2 regions of the Metabacillus sp. KJ11-3 genome follow, and region 2 is predicted to be linked to the other one. Evidence: riboswitches for the same ligand, from Rfam matches in the RefSeq annotation. Region 2 holds a riboswitch; the other holds the start of a gene.
What was found. A riboswitch is a leader RNA that binds a small molecule or an ion and turns the genes downstream of it on or off. The one in region 2 is predicted to bind S-adenosylmethionine.

Region 1: another riboswitch for S-adenosylmethionine. It lies ahead of AC0L8O_RS08685 (5-methyltetrahydropteroyltriglutamate--homocysteine S-methyltransferase); the one in region 2 lies ahead of AC0L8O_RS02300 (methionine ABC transporter ATP-binding protein).

What each region holds. Positions count from the first base shown of each region.
Region 1 covers NZ_CM147865.1:1,641,681-1,650,036, forward strand. Annotated here, with positions in the region: gene zwf (glucose-6-phosphate dehydrogenase) at 1-468, shown strand, start outside; gene gnd (phosphogluconate dehydrogenase (NAD(+)-dependent, decarboxylating)) at 531-1,424, shown strand; partial or broken gene AC0L8O_RS08680 (MFS transporter) at 1,818-2,998, shown strand; SAM riboswitch class I at 3,116-3,218, shown strand; gene AC0L8O_RS08685 (5-methyltetrahydropteroyltriglutamate--homocysteine S-methyltransferase) at 3,335-4,438, shown strand; gene ltrA (group II intron reverse transcriptase/maturase) at 4,980-6,254, shown strand; gene AC0L8O_RS08695 (BH0509 family protein) at 6,353-6,499, opposite strand; gene AC0L8O_RS08700 (TetR/AcrR family transcriptional regulator) at 6,743-7,309, opposite strand; gene AC0L8O_RS08705 (efflux RND transporter permease subunit) at 7,516-8,356, shown strand, end outside.
Region 2 covers NZ_CM147865.1:435,265-443,620, forward strand. Annotated here, with positions in the region: gene gcvH (glycine cleavage system protein GcvH) at 1-327, shown strand, start outside; gene AC0L8O_RS02275 (YusG family protein) at 386-622, shown strand; gene AC0L8O_RS02280 (toprim domain-containing protein) at 808-1,155, shown strand; gene AC0L8O_RS02285 (thioredoxin family protein) at 1,179-1,508, shown strand; gene AC0L8O_RS02290 (SCP2 sterol-binding domain-containing protein) at 1,616-1,933, shown strand; gene AC0L8O_RS02295 (O-acetylhomoserine aminocarboxypropyltransferase/cysteine synthase family protein) at 2,072-3,385, shown strand; SAM riboswitch class I at 3,572-3,677, shown strand; gene AC0L8O_RS02300 (methionine ABC transporter ATP-binding protein) at 3,772-4,797, shown strand; gene AC0L8O_RS02305 (methionine ABC transporter permease) at 4,790-5,458, shown strand; gene AC0L8O_RS02310 (MetQ/NlpA family ABC transporter substrate-binding protein) at 5,471-6,322, shown strand; gene AC0L8O_RS02315 (carboxymuconolactone decarboxylase family protein) at 6,441-6,812, shown strand; gene AC0L8O_RS02320 (YuzK family famiily protein) at 7,045-7,185, shown strand; gene sufC (Fe-S cluster assembly ATPase SufC) at 7,542-8,327, shown strand; gene sufD (Fe-S cluster assembly protein SufD) at 8,342-8,356, shown strand, end outside.

The DNA of each region.
Region 1 (8,356 bases), 1.2 Mb from region 2:
CGTATGAAGGAAAAATCAACAAGGATCGTAATCGAATTTAAAAATCCTTTGACAAAATACAATCAAAAAACAGAACCTAATCTATTGGAAATCGGAATTAACCCGGAAAGTGAAGTGTCATTACAGTTAAATAGCCGAAATCCGTTGAAAGAAGGGGCAATTGAACCTATACATGTTGACTTTACTCCAGAACAGAGGGATATTCCGGAGGCATATGAGAACATATTAGTAGATGCATTAGAAGGGGATGCTACTTTTTTCGCTCATTGGAAAGAAGTTGAATTATCTTGGCAGCTGGTTCAACCGATCCTAGAAGCTTTTAAGGAAAATGTAGTCCCACTACATGAATACCCATCGGGATCATATGGTCCAAACGCCGCTCACATATTACTTGAAGAAGACGGATTCTTTTGGTGGTCAATTGACAATAAAAACGAAAAAGAAGATATAGCTGAAAATGGAGAATAGATAGTGCCAGCAGACGAACATTTTGGTACAGATCATAAACTAGATCAGTAGGAGTGATTTTGATGAAAGTTGGATTAATTGGTTTAGGAAAAATGGGGCTAAATATTAGCAGAAACTTAATTGATCACCATCATGAGGTTGTTGCGTTTGATATTAATGAACAAGCAATCGAAGAAATTAAACAATATGGTGCACATGGAACGACAAATTTAAATGAATTGGTACAATCACTAGATCACCCAAGAATTGTCTGGATCATGGTCCCGCATAAAGTCGTTGATCAAGTGATTCAGGACATAAAGCCATTGCTATCTGACGGAGATATTGTCATTGAGGCGGGAAATTCCCATTACAAAGAGTCAATGCGCAGATATGAAGAGTTTAAAAAAGTTGGTGTTAGCTACCTTGATGTTGGTACATCAGGAGGAATGGAGGGTGCCCGCAATGGTGCCAACTACATGATTGGTGGAGACCAAGAAGCATGGAAAATCGTGGAACCGATCTTCCGGGATACATCTGTTGAAAAAGGATATGTGTATACAGGTAAATCAGGGAGTGGTCACTATTTAAAAATGGTTCACAACGGGATTGAATATGGAATGATGGCAGCAATTGGTGAAGGTTTCGAGGTTCTGGAAAAAAGCCAATTTGATTATGATTATGAACAAGTAGCAAGAGTGTGGAGTAATGGGTCAGTTATTCGCTCGTGGTTAATGGAATTAACTGAGAACGCTTTTGCTAAAGATGCGAAGTTGGATGGAATTAAAGGGATTATGCACTCATCCGGTGAAGGAAAGTGGACAGTAGAGGAGGCATTAGATCTCCAGGCAGCAACACCTGTTATTGCTCTTTCATTAATGATGAGATACCGTTCCCTTGAAACCGATACGTTTACTGGTAAAGTTGTTGCAGCTTTAAGAAATGAGTTTGGTGGACATGCAGTAGAAAAGAAGTAGATGGTAAAAGCTTCATATCTTCTCTAGGTGGAAGGCCAAACATGCGGATATATTCACGGCTGAATTGTGAAGAAATAAGAAGGAATATCAGTAAGGGAAACACCATTTTGATCTGTCTTTCGTTTAATGATGGTGGCAAGTTAAGTCTGTTGCAAATACATTTGTTCAGACATTTGCCATTCTCCTCTCTCATATCAAGGATTAATATCTCACTTATTTTGTGCAGTAGTTTAAAGAAATCCGTAAGATAGTGTGAGAGGATTAGGCAAACATTTGATAGGAATGAGATATCAGGAATGTTACCATTTGTTGCATAATGACTATAAACACGTTTCCCTAAAGAGGAAAAAACATTAATCTCCGTTAACGAATCCCTATAAAGGAGGAAAAAAAGTGGAACGATTATGGACGAAGTCATATATCAAAATGCTGATAAGCATGCTGTTTTTGTTTACCGCATTTTATATGTTGTATCCTACACTTCCTTTGTTCATTAAAGAGATAGGTGGTAATGAATCACAGGTCGGACTTGTGATGGGCGCGTTTATGCTTTCTGCGGTTATTTTTCGTCCAATTGTAGGTGGTCTGCTGGACCGGTTCGGAAGACTGCCGTTTATACTATGTGGTTTACTTCTTTTTTCTATATCAATGTATCTTTATAACTGGGTTGGTGGAATTGTTGTGTTGATGGGACTGAGAATTTTACATGGGATGAGCTGGGCCGTTTCCACAACTTCAATTCTTACAGCGATCACGGATTTGATTCCATCAGGCCGCAGAGGTGAAGGGTTAGGTTGGTCTGGTATGGCTATGACACTTGCGATGGCCATCGGTCCGATGTTTGGAATTTGGGTTTCGGAAAACCTTTCCTATCATTCTTTATTTCTATTCGCTTTTAGTCTGTCGGTTATTGCCATTCTCTTAATCTTAGGAGCAAAAGTGCCTTTTCAAGTGCAATCAAGCTCAAGGAAAATGGAATTCTTCGAAAAATCTGTTCTACCTGTCACGATTACCGTCTTTTTTTTATTTATCGCATATGGAGGAGTCACCACATTCGTCCCATTGTTTGCTGCTTCCATTAACGTAAATTCAGGAACATTTTTTCTCGTTTATGCTGTCACTCTTGTTCTATTTCGACCGATTGCCGGAAAGCTATCAGATCGATATGGAGAATCATTTGTCATAGGTCCGCTCTCATCATTACAATAATCGCACTGGCTGTTTTAGGGTTTTCAAAGGGATTGTTTGGTGTTCTTTTAGCCGCAATATTTTACGGAATTGGATTTGGTGCTACTCAACCTGCTTTACAAGCCGCCACCATTCGCCTTGTTCATCCAGATCGAACCGGGGTAGCAAATGCTTCTTTTACAACGGCGACTGATTTGGGAATTGGCCTAGGTGCCATGATGTTGGGCTGGGTTTCTCAACATACAAGCTATCAAATATTGTTTATAGTAAGTGCTGTGGCTGTCTGTTTATCAATGATCATGTTTCATCTTTTAGTAAAACAATTGTTAGTAAGCAACAGTCTACATAAAGTGAAAGCGTCTCCTTTTCCAAGCAAAACAGGCTGATAGGGAGTTAAAGAATAGGGAGAAAAAAGTCGGATTTTGGAAAATTACGCCTCAAACGATTGACAGTGGATGAATAATAACTGTATAGTAAGGATAATAACTTAATATTTTGATATTTTCTTATCAAGAGAGGTGGAGGGACTGGCCCTTTGAAACCTCGGCAGCGGACTTTCAAAAGTACTGTGCCAATTCCAGTAGCGTGAGGCTATAGAGATAAGAGGAGCAAGGTATAATGATGCTAACTGAACCCCTCTTCTTATTTTTGGAAGAGGGTTTTTTGTGTTAACAGAAAGTTATGCTACAGGTACTAATACCCCCAAAAGGAGAGAAATAGATATGACAAAAACATTAGTAAAAGCGCCATTTAGAGCAGATCACGTAGGAAGTTTGTTGCGACCTGAGAGAATTCATCATGCAAGAAAGGATTTTCAAGAAGGAACAATTACTGCTCAACAATTACATACGATTGAAACAGAAGAAATTAAAAAAATTGTGGACAAGCAAATTGAAGTAGGGTTGCAAGCAGTAACAGATGGAGAATTCCGCCGCAGATTTTGGCATACAGACTTTTTAGAACATTTACATGGTGTTGAAGGGTATGTACCTGGACATGGTTTCAAATTTAATGGAGAAGAAACCGAAAGATATGATGTACAAGTAACGGGGAAAATCTCCTTTAATCAGGACCATCCACATGTAAAAGAGTTCATTGAATTTAAGGAAATCGTTGGAGACCGAGCTGTTGCAAAACAAACGATTCCTAGTCCAAACCAATTATTTAATGCCGGGATCCGTAATCTGGATATTTACCCAGACATTGAAGAATACACAAATGATGTGATCCAAACTTACCGTGATGCTATAAAAGCTTTTTATGATGCAGGATGCCGTTATCTGCAACTTGACGATGTATACATTGCCGGGCTAAACGCACCGGAAATTCCATTTAATGATAGTGGTTATTCCCGTGAACAATTAATTGACTTAGCATTACGTGTGGCAAATGGTGTATTAGAAGATAAACCGGAAGACCTTATTATCACAACGCATCTTTGTCGTGGAAATTATCGTTCTACCTGGGCATTTGAAGGCAGTTATGCTAAAATCGCGCCAACATTATTTGCAAAAGAAAAAGTAAACGGGTTTTTCTTAGAATATGATGATGACCGTTCTGGAGATTTTGCACCATTAGAACACATACCAAATGGTGGACCACAAGTTGTTCTCGGTGTATTTACCTCAAAGCATGGTAAGTTAGAAGATAAAGAAAACATTAAAGCACGTGTGGAAGAAGCAACAAAATATGTACCACTAGAGCAAATCTGTATCAGCCCACAATGTGGTTTTGCTTCCACACATCATGGAAATATCCTAACGGAAGAGGAACAATGGGAGAAGCTAAAATATATCGTTGACATATCTAAAGAAATATGGGGATAAACACAAAAGCGAACATCATCATAGATGTTCGCTTTCTTTTAGTGTGCCAGGCATGGCAACTATCTAGGTGGTGAAAGTCTACTGTGGGGGTACACATCGACCAACCACTAAGGAAGCGCAAGGTACTTATCGTGAGATAAGGGCTGGAGGAAGCGTGGAATAAAATCTTGGCTCGACGAACAGAAATCTGATACTAAGGCTTTACAAAGGGATAAGACTCCTAAACAAGTTAAAGTCCAAAAGATGTGCGTAACTTTGTAAAGTAGATCAGGCGAGTAAAAGAGGAAAGATGGTTGTCTTACCCTGGGAGATCTTGCGGATGTACAAAGGGTACAGTCGAAAAAGGTTAGCCGCAAGAAGTCAGCAGAAGCCATAGTAGTGAAGTAATTTCATGAAGGGCTGAACAATTTATAGTGTTTCAACACCACGAATGCGTAAGTGACATACTCCGAATGTGTTAATGGTGAAAGTATGAGCGTACCTCAAAGGATAACCAAAATGGAGCTATCACTTACTACGTGAGAGGAAAGGAGAAACGAGTGTGGAACTTTTAGAACAAATTCTAAGTAATCAAAATATGAATGAAGCCTACTTGCGTGTATATAAAAACAAAGGTGCTAGTGGGGTCGATGGAATAACGGTCAATGAACTGAAACAATATCTGAGAGAGAACAAGGATGAGCTACGTCAGCGCATCAGAACAAGAAAGTACCAACCACAAGCTGCCTTAAGAGTGGAGATCCCAAAAGAAAATGGTAAGATGCGCAAATTGGGAATACCAACAGTAGTGGATAGGGTAGTTCAACAAGCCATTCATCAAGTTCTCAGTCCAATATTTGAAAAGCAATTCAGTGAATTCAGTTATGGCTTTAGACCAAAAAGAAGTTGTGAGATGGCAATTATTAAAAGCTTGGAATTTCTAAATGATGGATACGATTGGATTGTGGATATTGACCTTGAAAGATTTTTCGATACAGTTCATCACGATAAACTCATGCGGATCATCTCTAATACAATAGATGATGGAGATGTCATTTCCCTAATAAGGAAATATCTTGTCAGTGGAGTTATGGTGAATGGGAAATATGAAGAAACACCAGTTGGAACTCCGCAAGGAGGAAACCTAAGCCCACTGCTTAGTAATATTATGTTGAACGAACTTGATAAGGAGCTAGAAAGTAGAGGACTCCAATTCGTGAGATACGCTGATGATGCCCTAATCTTCGTGAAGAGTGAGAAAGCAGCGAATAGAGTGATGGAATCAATTGTGAGATTTATAGAAAATAAATTAGGGTTAATAGTCAATGGAGAAAAGAGTAAAATCTCCCGTCCAAAAGATTTGAAATTCTTAGGATTTGGATATTATTACGATTTTAAGAATGAGAAATACCAAGTAAAACCCCATTCAACGTCAATACAAAAATTTCAAAGGAAGCTTCGAAAATTAACAAAGCGAAATTGGAGTGTTTCGCTAGACTACCGAACCTTAAAACTAAAACAAGTCATACTTGGGTGGGTTAACTACTTTAGAATCTCGAATATGAAAAAAGCAATGACTGAGATAGATAAGAAGCTTCGCTCCAGAATTAGAGTCATCATATGGAAGCAATGGAAGGTATCGAAGAAACGAATCAAATCGCTTATCCAATTAGGAATCCCTGAGGGAGAGGCGAAGGGATTAACCTTCTGTCGAAGAGGTTATCGATACATCGGTTTATCGAAAGTTGTTCAAAGAGCAATCTCAAACAAAAGACTAAAGCAGAGGGGTCTTCCCTCTGCTTTAGATCATTATCTAAAAGTACACACTGTAATATAAATTGAACCGCCGTATACGGAACCGTACGTACGGTGGTGTGAGAGGGGCGAAAATAATTAGATTATTTTCCCTCTACTCGATTATTGATCGTTTACTATTTACATATAATCGTAAACAGAATCCTCAAAATAGAGCCAGTGGTAATATTCAATTTGCGCATCTGACATTTCAGAAATTTGTTTTTCATTAAATTTTTGCTTATCCAATAATTTATTTACTTTATAATCTCTGGCTACTTTGCTCATTTTTAAATCCTCCTTATGTATAAACCAAGAATAAATCTTTTGTTGTTATTATATTGTAATCGCTTTCCTTAACTTCTTGTACTTATTATATATCTCAAACTGAGATAAAACAAATATCAATTTGATATGATTTTGCGAAAACTAATATAGAATTGTTATTTATACATAGAATGATTGTTTTATATAAAAATCAAGCCAGAGATTTCAAGGAATGTTTAGGGAAATACGAACCGGTGAAACGCGCTATTTTCCATAGAGTCCGTATTTAATGACATGATTAATGAGTTCAGCCATTTCTTTTGGTGATTTGTCCATTCCGTTATTTAGCCAGGATTTCGTTGCGTATATACTTCCACTTATAATAAACGTACTTATATACATTGAGAGTTCTTCACTGAGTTGTTTTTCAGCCTTCCAATGATTCATAAAGAAATCTTGAGCGAAAACCATTACTTTTTTTTGAAATGTCGTATCTCTATTTTCGTTAAGGAGTGTTTGGCACACTTTGTGCTTTGAAGCAAAGTATTCTAGTAGCTTTTCGATCATCTGAAGATCATCTTCATCATTTTCAAAATGACATTGATTTAAATAGCCAGTTAAATCTTCAATGATTTCATCTTCTATTTTATCAAGGAGATCAAATTGGTCACTATAATGAGAATAAAATGTCGAACGGTTAATATCAGCATGTTCGCATATTTCCTTCACTGTTATGGAAGAAATTTGTTTCTCTTTTAAAAGCTTCATTAAGCTATCCTTTAAGACCATCTGAGTATATTTTTTCCGTCGATCCAGTTTAGAACTAGACATGAAAATCACCTTTTCTTATACATTATCCAACATATTTTGAATATGTGTTGTTCAACTAACGGATGTTACATAACTGATTGTTGAATAGCCAACACCGTGTCCATATAATGATAGGGTGTAAAAGAAAAAATGGCAAGAGAGGGTGAAATCTTATAAATATTGCAGCACGAATTATTAAACACAAAAAAGCAGTAGTGATCACGTTTATGGTCCTGACAATCATTTGTTCCTTAGCATCCTTAACAGTATCAGTAAACTATGATATGACAGATTACTTGCCGGAAGATGCCCAGTCAACGAAAGCAATGGACATAATGGAGCAGGAATTTGAGGGAAGTGTTCCGTCTAACCGTGTGATGATCAATGATGTGTCCATTCAGGAAGCTCTTGCTTTTAAAAAAGAATTAGCTGCCATTGATGGTGTGTCAGATGTGACATGGTTAGATGATGCGATCGATATAAAAGCGCCGCTCGAAATGGCGGATGAAGAGGTTGTAGAAACGTATTATAAGGACGAAAAAGCATTATTTTCATTCAGTATCCGTGATGGTGATGAAGTCGCTATTACAGATGAAATCTATGAACTTATTGGGGAAGATAATGCGATGGCAGGGGAATCTCTTAATACGGCTACACAACAAAAAATGGCCGGAACAGAATCTATGTATGCTGCAGCTTTATTAGTACCAATTATTATTATTATTTTAGTTGTTTCAACAACTTCCTGGGTAGAGCCGGTATTATTTTTAACCGCTATTGGTGTGTCTATTTTAATTAATATGGGTACCAATATGTTTCTTGGAGAAGTTTCCTTTGTGACCCAGTCGGTTGCCCCGATTTTACAGCTTGCCGTTTCACTTGATTATGCGATTTTTCTGCTACATAGTTTTTCTTATTATCGTAGGAAAACAACAGATCCACAGGAAGCCATGCAGCTTGCAATGAAAAAATCTTTTTCAGCGATAACGGCAAGTGCGTCAACAACTTTCTTTGGGTTTATCGCACTATCATTTATGAACTTTGAGATTGGGTCCGATTTAGGGATCA
Region 2 (8,356 bases):
GGAGAAAAAGTTCGAATCGGCATCACTGATTTTGCTCAATCAGAACTAGGTGATATCGTTTTCGTCGAACTACCGGAAGTTGGCGATGAAATAAAAGCGGATGAGCCATTTGGAAGTGTTGAATCTGTAAAGACTGTTTCTGAGCTTTATGCACCAATTAGTGGGAAAATTATTGAAATCAATGAAGATCTTGATGATAGCCCTGAATTTGTAAATGAATCACCATATGAAAAGGCGTGGATGATTGTTATTGAGCCTTCAGATATTGCAGATGTTGAAAAATTAATGACTGCAGAACAATACACAGAAAAGACCAATCAAGACTAATAAGCATGATGTGAAAAAATATGGACATCCTATAAGTAAGGTAAAGGAGGGTGTCCATATGTCTATTCAAAAACAACGATTAGATATCACTGATCGAGTTGTCGGGAAATTTGGAGATGGGCAATTAAATCTTTATCTGGAAAATGAAAAAATTGGCCAGATGGTCTCAGAAAACAATTATAACTTGAATGCTGGTTATGAGTTTAATAATAGCCACTTTTATCAAATTGCAGATGTGTTATCTGGACCAGATCAAAAATATGTCGACTGTGACGATGAAAATGGCTGGTGTTAATGGAAAAGCAGTGGCTAACACCACTGCTTTTTTGCACTTTCGCCTCTTTTATATACTAAATGGTCTGTTTTCTTTATATGTTTTTTCAATATGAAATAGAAAAAACATGAAATTAAAGGGAAACAACCTCGACAAATCGAATACGTTATAGAAAAGACTTTTACATTTAAAATTAGGTGATGGTTATGTCGTTAGTTGAGGTTGAAAAAGTTTTAATTGTTGAGGGGAAATCAGATAAAAAGAAAGTTCTAAATGTAATATGTGAGCCAATAGAAATCATCTGTACAAATGGAACGATCAGTTTAACAAAAATGGATGAATTAATTGAAGAGTTATTTCTTAAAGATGTGTATATTTTAGTTGATTCAGATGATGCCGGAGATCGTTTGCGAAAACAATTTAAGCGGGAGTTTCCAGAAGCCTCCCACCTCTATATTGACAGGGCGTATCGTGAGGTTGCAACAGCGCCTGATCACCACGTTGCATCAGTCCTGCTTACTGCTAATATAGATGTAAATGCAAAATTTCTTTAGAAGGGTGTAAAAAAGTTAGGACTATGATTGATTGGAATGAAAAGCAGCTTACGATAATGAATAAAGGCCTTCATGTGATGTATTTATTTACACCAATGTGTGGTACGTGTCAGGTTGCTAAAAAGATGCTAAATGTAGTAGATGAGTTACTTCCAGAATTAGATATTTATTCGATTAATTTAAATTATTATCCTGAAGAAGCGAAAGAATTAGGGATTGAAAGTGTACCGTGTTTGCTTTTATTCGTAGATGGGAAATTAAAGGAAAAGGTATATGCATTTCAGTCAGTGGGATACCTTTATGACCTTTTAAAACAATATAATGGAAAAGATGACATATTTCTTGGGAAATAGTGCTGTTTCCACAAGAAGGGCAGAAACTGTCGAGTTTTATTTAAAGGATTCTTCCGATCATTCATGAAATTAGTTAATAAACTAATTGATGATCGGGAGGATTTTTTATGTTCTTGACTGATTTTATTTCCAGCCTAAATAAAGCTGATTTTATAAAGCCCATATTAATGAATCGAAAACTTATTGTTGAAGTCAGGCCCAAAAGTAGTGAGAGTTATTATCTTGAGCTTTCATCAAAAGGATCGAGTATTTTGGCTTATTGTCCTCAAAAGGTTGATTTTTTAATTGAGGGTGGAAAGAAAGATTTAGAGGATATGATCAAAAATAGCATTAGCATGAAACAGTTATTATCTTTCGGAAGTATATCCATAAAAGGGTCTTATCGTGATTTTTTAAAGCTTGATGCACTTATTAAATTAAGATAGGGTTAAACCTCCCTGAAGACTTGCCGAATATATGCTTGGGAGATTAAAATAGAAGAGTCTAAAAACAGAGTTTTTTCATCAAGTATTTGCACCTATTTGTAGACAAGGAAGGTAATACAATAGGGGAGGAATCAAAAAATGAATGAAAAACAATATCGACAAGAAACATTAACAATTCACGGTGGATTAAAAAAAGATGAAATGACAGGTGCAAGATCTGTACCTATTTATCAGTCCAACGCTTATGTGTTTGATAATACTGAACATGCCGCTAATTTGTTTGGTTTGAAAGAGCCGGGATATATCTATACAAGAATACATAATCCAACAGCAACAGTATTTGAGGAAAGAATTGCCCAACTTGAGGGAGGGATTGGCAGTTTAGCTGTAGCAAGTGGAATGGCAGCGATTACATTATCTGTATTGAATATCGCTGGCGCTGGCGATGAAATTGTATCAGCATCTACCCTATACGGTGGAACGTATAATTTGTTTGCCGCAACCTTGCCGAAATATGGAATTAACACAACTTTTGTTGATCCGAAAAACCCTGAGAATTTCCGTGCAGCTATCACTCCAAAAACGAAAGCGATTTTTGCAGAAACAATTGGTAATCCAAGTTTAGATATTCTCGATATTGAAGCTGTTGCTGAAATCGCACATGAAGCTGGTATTCCGCTAATTGTTGATAATACATTTGCAACTCCATATTTGTGTAAGCCGATTGAACATGGTGCTGATATTGTTGTTCACTCTGCCACCAAATGGTTATTAGGAAATGGAACAACAATGGGGGGAGTGATCGTAGACGGTGGGAGGTTTGACTGGAATAGCCCTAAATTCCCAGGGTTTACAACACCTGACCCAAGCTATCATGATCTCGTATATTCTGAGGCCTTAGGTGCACAAGCATATATTATCAAAGCGAGAGTCCAATTATTAAGAGATATGGGACCTGCCATTAGCCCTTACAATGCATTTCAATTTACACTAGGATTAGAAACTCTTCATGTTCGAATGAAAGAGCATGTATCAAATGCGCGAAAAATGGTTGATTACCTTGAGAACCATCCAGCTGTAGAATGGGTGCTATACCCTGAAAGCCCGAATCATCCAGCAAAAGATTTGGCTGATAAATATCTTCCTAAGGGAGCAGGGGCAGTCATCGTGTTTGGCATTAAAGGTGGAAGAGAAGCAGGAGCATCCTTAATAAACTCTGTTGAATTGTGGTCACATGTAGCAAATGTAGGGGATGCCAAAAGCTTAATTATCCATCCGGCAAGTACAACACATCAACAACTAAATGATGAGGATTTAAAGAAATCAGGAGTTAAAAAAGACTTAATTCGCCTTTCAGTGGGAATAGAACATATTGATGATTTAATTGAGGACCTTGAACAAGCTATTGAAAAGGCTACAGGGATAAGAAGTTTAGAACAAGTGAATATATAAAATAAAAAGAAATAGGATGATCGCTTATGTCATTCTATTTCTTTTTGTATTAGGGTGCTTTTTGTAGATAAACCAGAATTTTTAAAATTTTATAACAAATTGATTTTGATTGACATGATTTTTTAACACATGATACAATCACACTCGTATTTAAAAACCGACATTTACTTAATTTAATATAAGAAACTCTTATCAAGAGAGGTGGAGGGAAGTGCCCGACGAAGCCCGGCAACCAACAACATATGTTGAAATGGTGCCAATTCACGCAAAGCAATGCTTTGAGAGATGAGAGAAAGGATTTATAAGTGCCTTTCTGCTCATTTAGTAGAAAGGTTTTTTATTTTGTTCTTATTAAATAATCAAATCATTAGAAAGAAGGTGACAGCATGATTACATTATCAAATGTCAATAAAATATATGATACAAAATCAGGTCAGGTTAGAGCTGTGAATAATGTGAATCTTGAGATCGAGAAAGGTGAGATCTTTGGGATTATTGGTTATAGTGGAGCAGGTAAAAGTTCTTTAATTCGTCTACTAAATGGGTTGGAAAAGCCAACAAGCGGGGAAGTAATAGTAGCTGATAGTAGAATTGATTCTGTTTCAGGCGCAAAGCTCCGAAAAGCCCGTTTAGAAATAAGCATGATCTTTCAACATTTTAATTTGTTATGGTCAAGAACGGTCCGTGAAAATATTGCCTTTCCATTAGAAATTGCCGGAGTGAAAAAAACTGAACGACTAAGACGTGTAGATGAATTAATCAAGCTTGTCGGATTGGAAGGTCGTGAAAATGCTTACCCTTCTCAATTAAGTGGTGGACAAAAGCAGCGTGTGGGTATTGCCAGAGCACTAGCAAATAATCCAAAGGTATTATTATGTGATGAAGCAACCTCAGCGCTGGATCCTCAAACAACTGACTCGATTTTGGAGTTATTAGTCGATATTAATAAACGTTTAGGTTTAACCATTGTTCTTATTACACACGAAATGCATGTTATCCGTAAGATTTGTCATCGTGTTGCAGTGATGGAAAATGGTGAGGTAGTGGAACAAGGAAATGTTTTAGATGTATTTAAAAACCCGCAAAAACCAATTACAAGAACATTTGTAAAGCAAATTTCCGAACCGGACGATACGAAGGAAGCAGTGGAGCATTTGTTAAAGAAATATGATTCTGGAAAAGTACTGCAGCTAACATTTGTAGGTGAGGGAGCAGAGAGGCCGTTAATTACGAATATCATTCGAAATTTTCAGATCGAAGTGAATATTCTTCAAGGTAAAATCTCTCAAACTCAAAGTGGATCATATGGTTCGTTGTTTTTACATGTAGATGGAAAACAAGAAGAAATCGAACGTACTGTCACATTTATTAAAGAACAACAAGTTGAAGTGGAGGTGCTGGTGAATGCTTGAACAGTTTCTTCCAAATGTGAATTGGGAAAAGGTATGGGAAGCAACATATGAGACGACTTATATGACAGGTGTTTCAGTTGTGGCAACCTTATTCATTGGAATCATCCTAGGTCTTCTATTATTTTTAACATCGAAGGGCAACATATGGGGTAACACTGTTTTTAACACCATTCTTTCCGGAATAGTAAACATCTTTCGTTCAATACCGTTTATTATTTTAGTTATTTTGCTTTTACCGATGACAAAAGTGATTGTTGGCTCTATCCTTGGTGCAAATGCTGCACTCCCCGCCTTAATTATCGGGGCAGCTCCTTTTTATGCAAGAATGGTAGAGCTTGCTTTAAGAGAAGTGGATAAAGGGGTTATTGAAGCTGCAAAATCTATGGGGGCAAAAACATCCACAATCATGTGGAAAGTCCTTTTACCTGAATCACTTCCGGCACTAGTTTCGGGAATAACTGTTACAGCCATCGCTTTAGTTGGCTATACGGCAATGGCAGGTGTTGTTGGGGCAGGAGGATTAGGTGACCTGGCATACCGTGAAGGTTTCCAGAGAAATAATTTTGAAGTAACAATTGTTGCGACAATCTTTATCTTAATTATTGTGTTTATTATCCAATTTATTGGAGATATATTAGTTAAAGCTATTGATAAACGTTAGGAGGAAAACGAAGTGAAAAAGTACTTACTATCTATTGTATTTACGATTTTTGCCATTCTTTTAGTTGCTTGCGGCGGGGAAGATAATGGTTCACAAGAATCAACTGAAGGCAACACAGAACAAGAAACAAAAGTTCTAACAGTTGGAGCTACTACAGTTCCGCATGCTGAGATCCTGGAAGAAGCAAAACCGCTACTAGAAGAAAAAGGGATTGAATTGAAAATTGAAGAGTTTTCTGATTATCCATTAATTAACCCTGCGCTAGAAAATGGTGATCTTGATGCAAACTATTTCCAACATGTTCCGTATTTAGATAATGCAGTAAAAGAAAATGGTTTTGAAATTGAAAATGCCGGAGCAATCCATATTGAGCCATTTGGTATTTACTCAAAAGAATATAAAGATCTTAAGGACTTACCGGAAGGTGCAAAAATTATCATGAGCAATAACGTTGCGGAAATGGGTCGCGTGTTAGCTCTACTTGAAGAAAAAGGGTTAATTAAGCTTAATCCGGATGTTGAAAAAATTAACGCAACAAAAGATGATATTGTAGAAAATGAAAAAAATCTGGAAATTGATGATAGTGTTGCACCTGAAATGTTGGCAAGTGCATATGAAAATGATGAGGGTGCTGCTGTTATTATCAATGGAAACTATGCATTAGCAGCTGGGTTAAATCCGGCGGAAGATGCAGTTGCTCTAGAAGCGGGAGAAAATAATCCTTATGCAAATATTATCGCTATCCGAAGTGAAGACAAAGATAAAGAAGAAATTAAAACTTTAGTAGAAGTATTAAAATCTGAAGAGATTAAAGAATTCATTACCACAAAATATCCTGGTTCTGTTTTACCAGTGAATGATTAATCAAAGAACCGGAGATCTGTCTAATGGCAGGTCTCTTTTTTCATGCAGTCTTTTGAATACATTCAAAGGAAACATGCATACTAAGCCTGATGATGAAATTAGATTGGAGCTGTGTAAAATGGAACAGAATGAAGAACTTATGACCTCTACTGAAGCTGCTTTACATGAATATAAAATGGGTTTAGGCATGTTCACTCAAAAAATGCCGGACATTGCAACACCTTATAATGCATTTACAGAGGCATGTTTTAAGGAAGGAAAACTTTCTAAGAAGGAAAAGCAGTTAATTGCTTTAGGAATTGCGATTAATACTCAAGACGAATACTGTATTATTTACCATGCAAAAGGATGTCTTGATAACGGGGCAAGTGAAGATGAAATCCTGGAAGCAGTCGGTGTTACAGCAGCTTTTGGTGGAGGAGCTGCGATGAGCCAAGCTGTTACACTTGTTCAGGAATGTATTCAAGAATTGAATCAATTAAAGCAATAAGTTGAGTAAAATAGAGAATCAATGAGAAAAACAACAGATAGTGTATCTAATCTGACAAAATGATTCGTAATGAGACAGTATGGTTTGTGAGATTATCTTACGAACTTTGAGTTGAGTGAAAATTCTTGCTATGCTTATTATGAAATAAATAATAAGCTGAAAGGATTGATTCATTATTCACTCGAATCAAGCTTCACTCGACCTGAAATTTACTCCGGAAATGGAAAAGGCGATGCATCAGTCTCACGGAATGGGATATGCAGAGTATGCTAGAAAGCATGATAAACGCATGGATGTTGAAATGAGTCGGGAAGAAGAATACCGAAAAAGTCAGTTGATTTATGCAGATCTTGAACGGAAAATGAAAAGGTAGGATTTATAGATGAGCGGAGAATCAGTGGGAAACACTGATTCTTCTTTTATTTTTGACCATTAAATTTTAAGTTAAATAAATTTTATCCCCAAGAGAATGTTTTCTAGTAGAAAGGAAGAAAATAAACAAGGTACCTAAAGGGTAGATTCACAGAGAAATGTGTTATATAGTAGAAACTGGCTAATTTCTCTATGTACATATTATTGGAGTGTAAATGTATGAAAGACATGGATTTATCACACGACAATCTTCGACTAGATTTCATAAAGGTTGTGTTCACTTTTCATTTGTTATAATATTAGAATGAGAATAAAATGAGAATTAGTAAACTTTATATAACATGGAGGGTTTTCAATATGGCAGGTTCTACATTAATCATTAAGGATTTACACGTAGAAATTGATGGAAAAGAAATTCTTAAAGGTGTAAATCTTGAAATAAAAGGCGGAGAGTTCCACGCAATTATGGGACCAAACGGAACGGGGAAATCAACTTTATCTTCAGCAATTATGGGTCACCCTAAATATGAAGTGACAAAAGGAAGCATCACATTGGATGGTGAAGATGTACTTGAAATGGAAGTTGACGAGCGTGCTCGTGCAGGTCTGTTCTTAGCAATGCAATACCCAAGTGAAATCAGCGGTGTTACAAATGCTGACTTCTTACGTTCTTCAATTAATGCTCGTCGCGAAGAAGGAGACGAGATTTCATTAATGAAATTTATCCGTAAAATGGATGCGAATATGGAAGAGCTTGAAATGGATCAAGATATGGCACAACGTTATTTAAATGAAGGATTTTCTGGCGGAGAGAAGAAACGTAACGAAATTCTTCAGTTAATGATGATTGAACCAAAAATTGCGATCTTAGATGAAATCGATTCTGGTCTTGATATTGATGCATTAAAAGTTGTAGCAAAAGGAATCAACAAAATGCGCAATGAGGAATTCGGCTGCTTAATGATCACTCACTACCAACGCTTATTAAACTACATTACTCCAGATAAAGTCCATGTTATGATGCAAGGTCGTGTAGTAAAATCAGGTGGGCCTGAATTAGCTCAACGTCTGGAAGCAGAAGGATATGACTGGATTAAGCAAGAATTAGGTATTGAAGACGAAACTGTCGGACAAGAAGCATAATTGTAAGGGGGAGTATGAGACGTATGGAA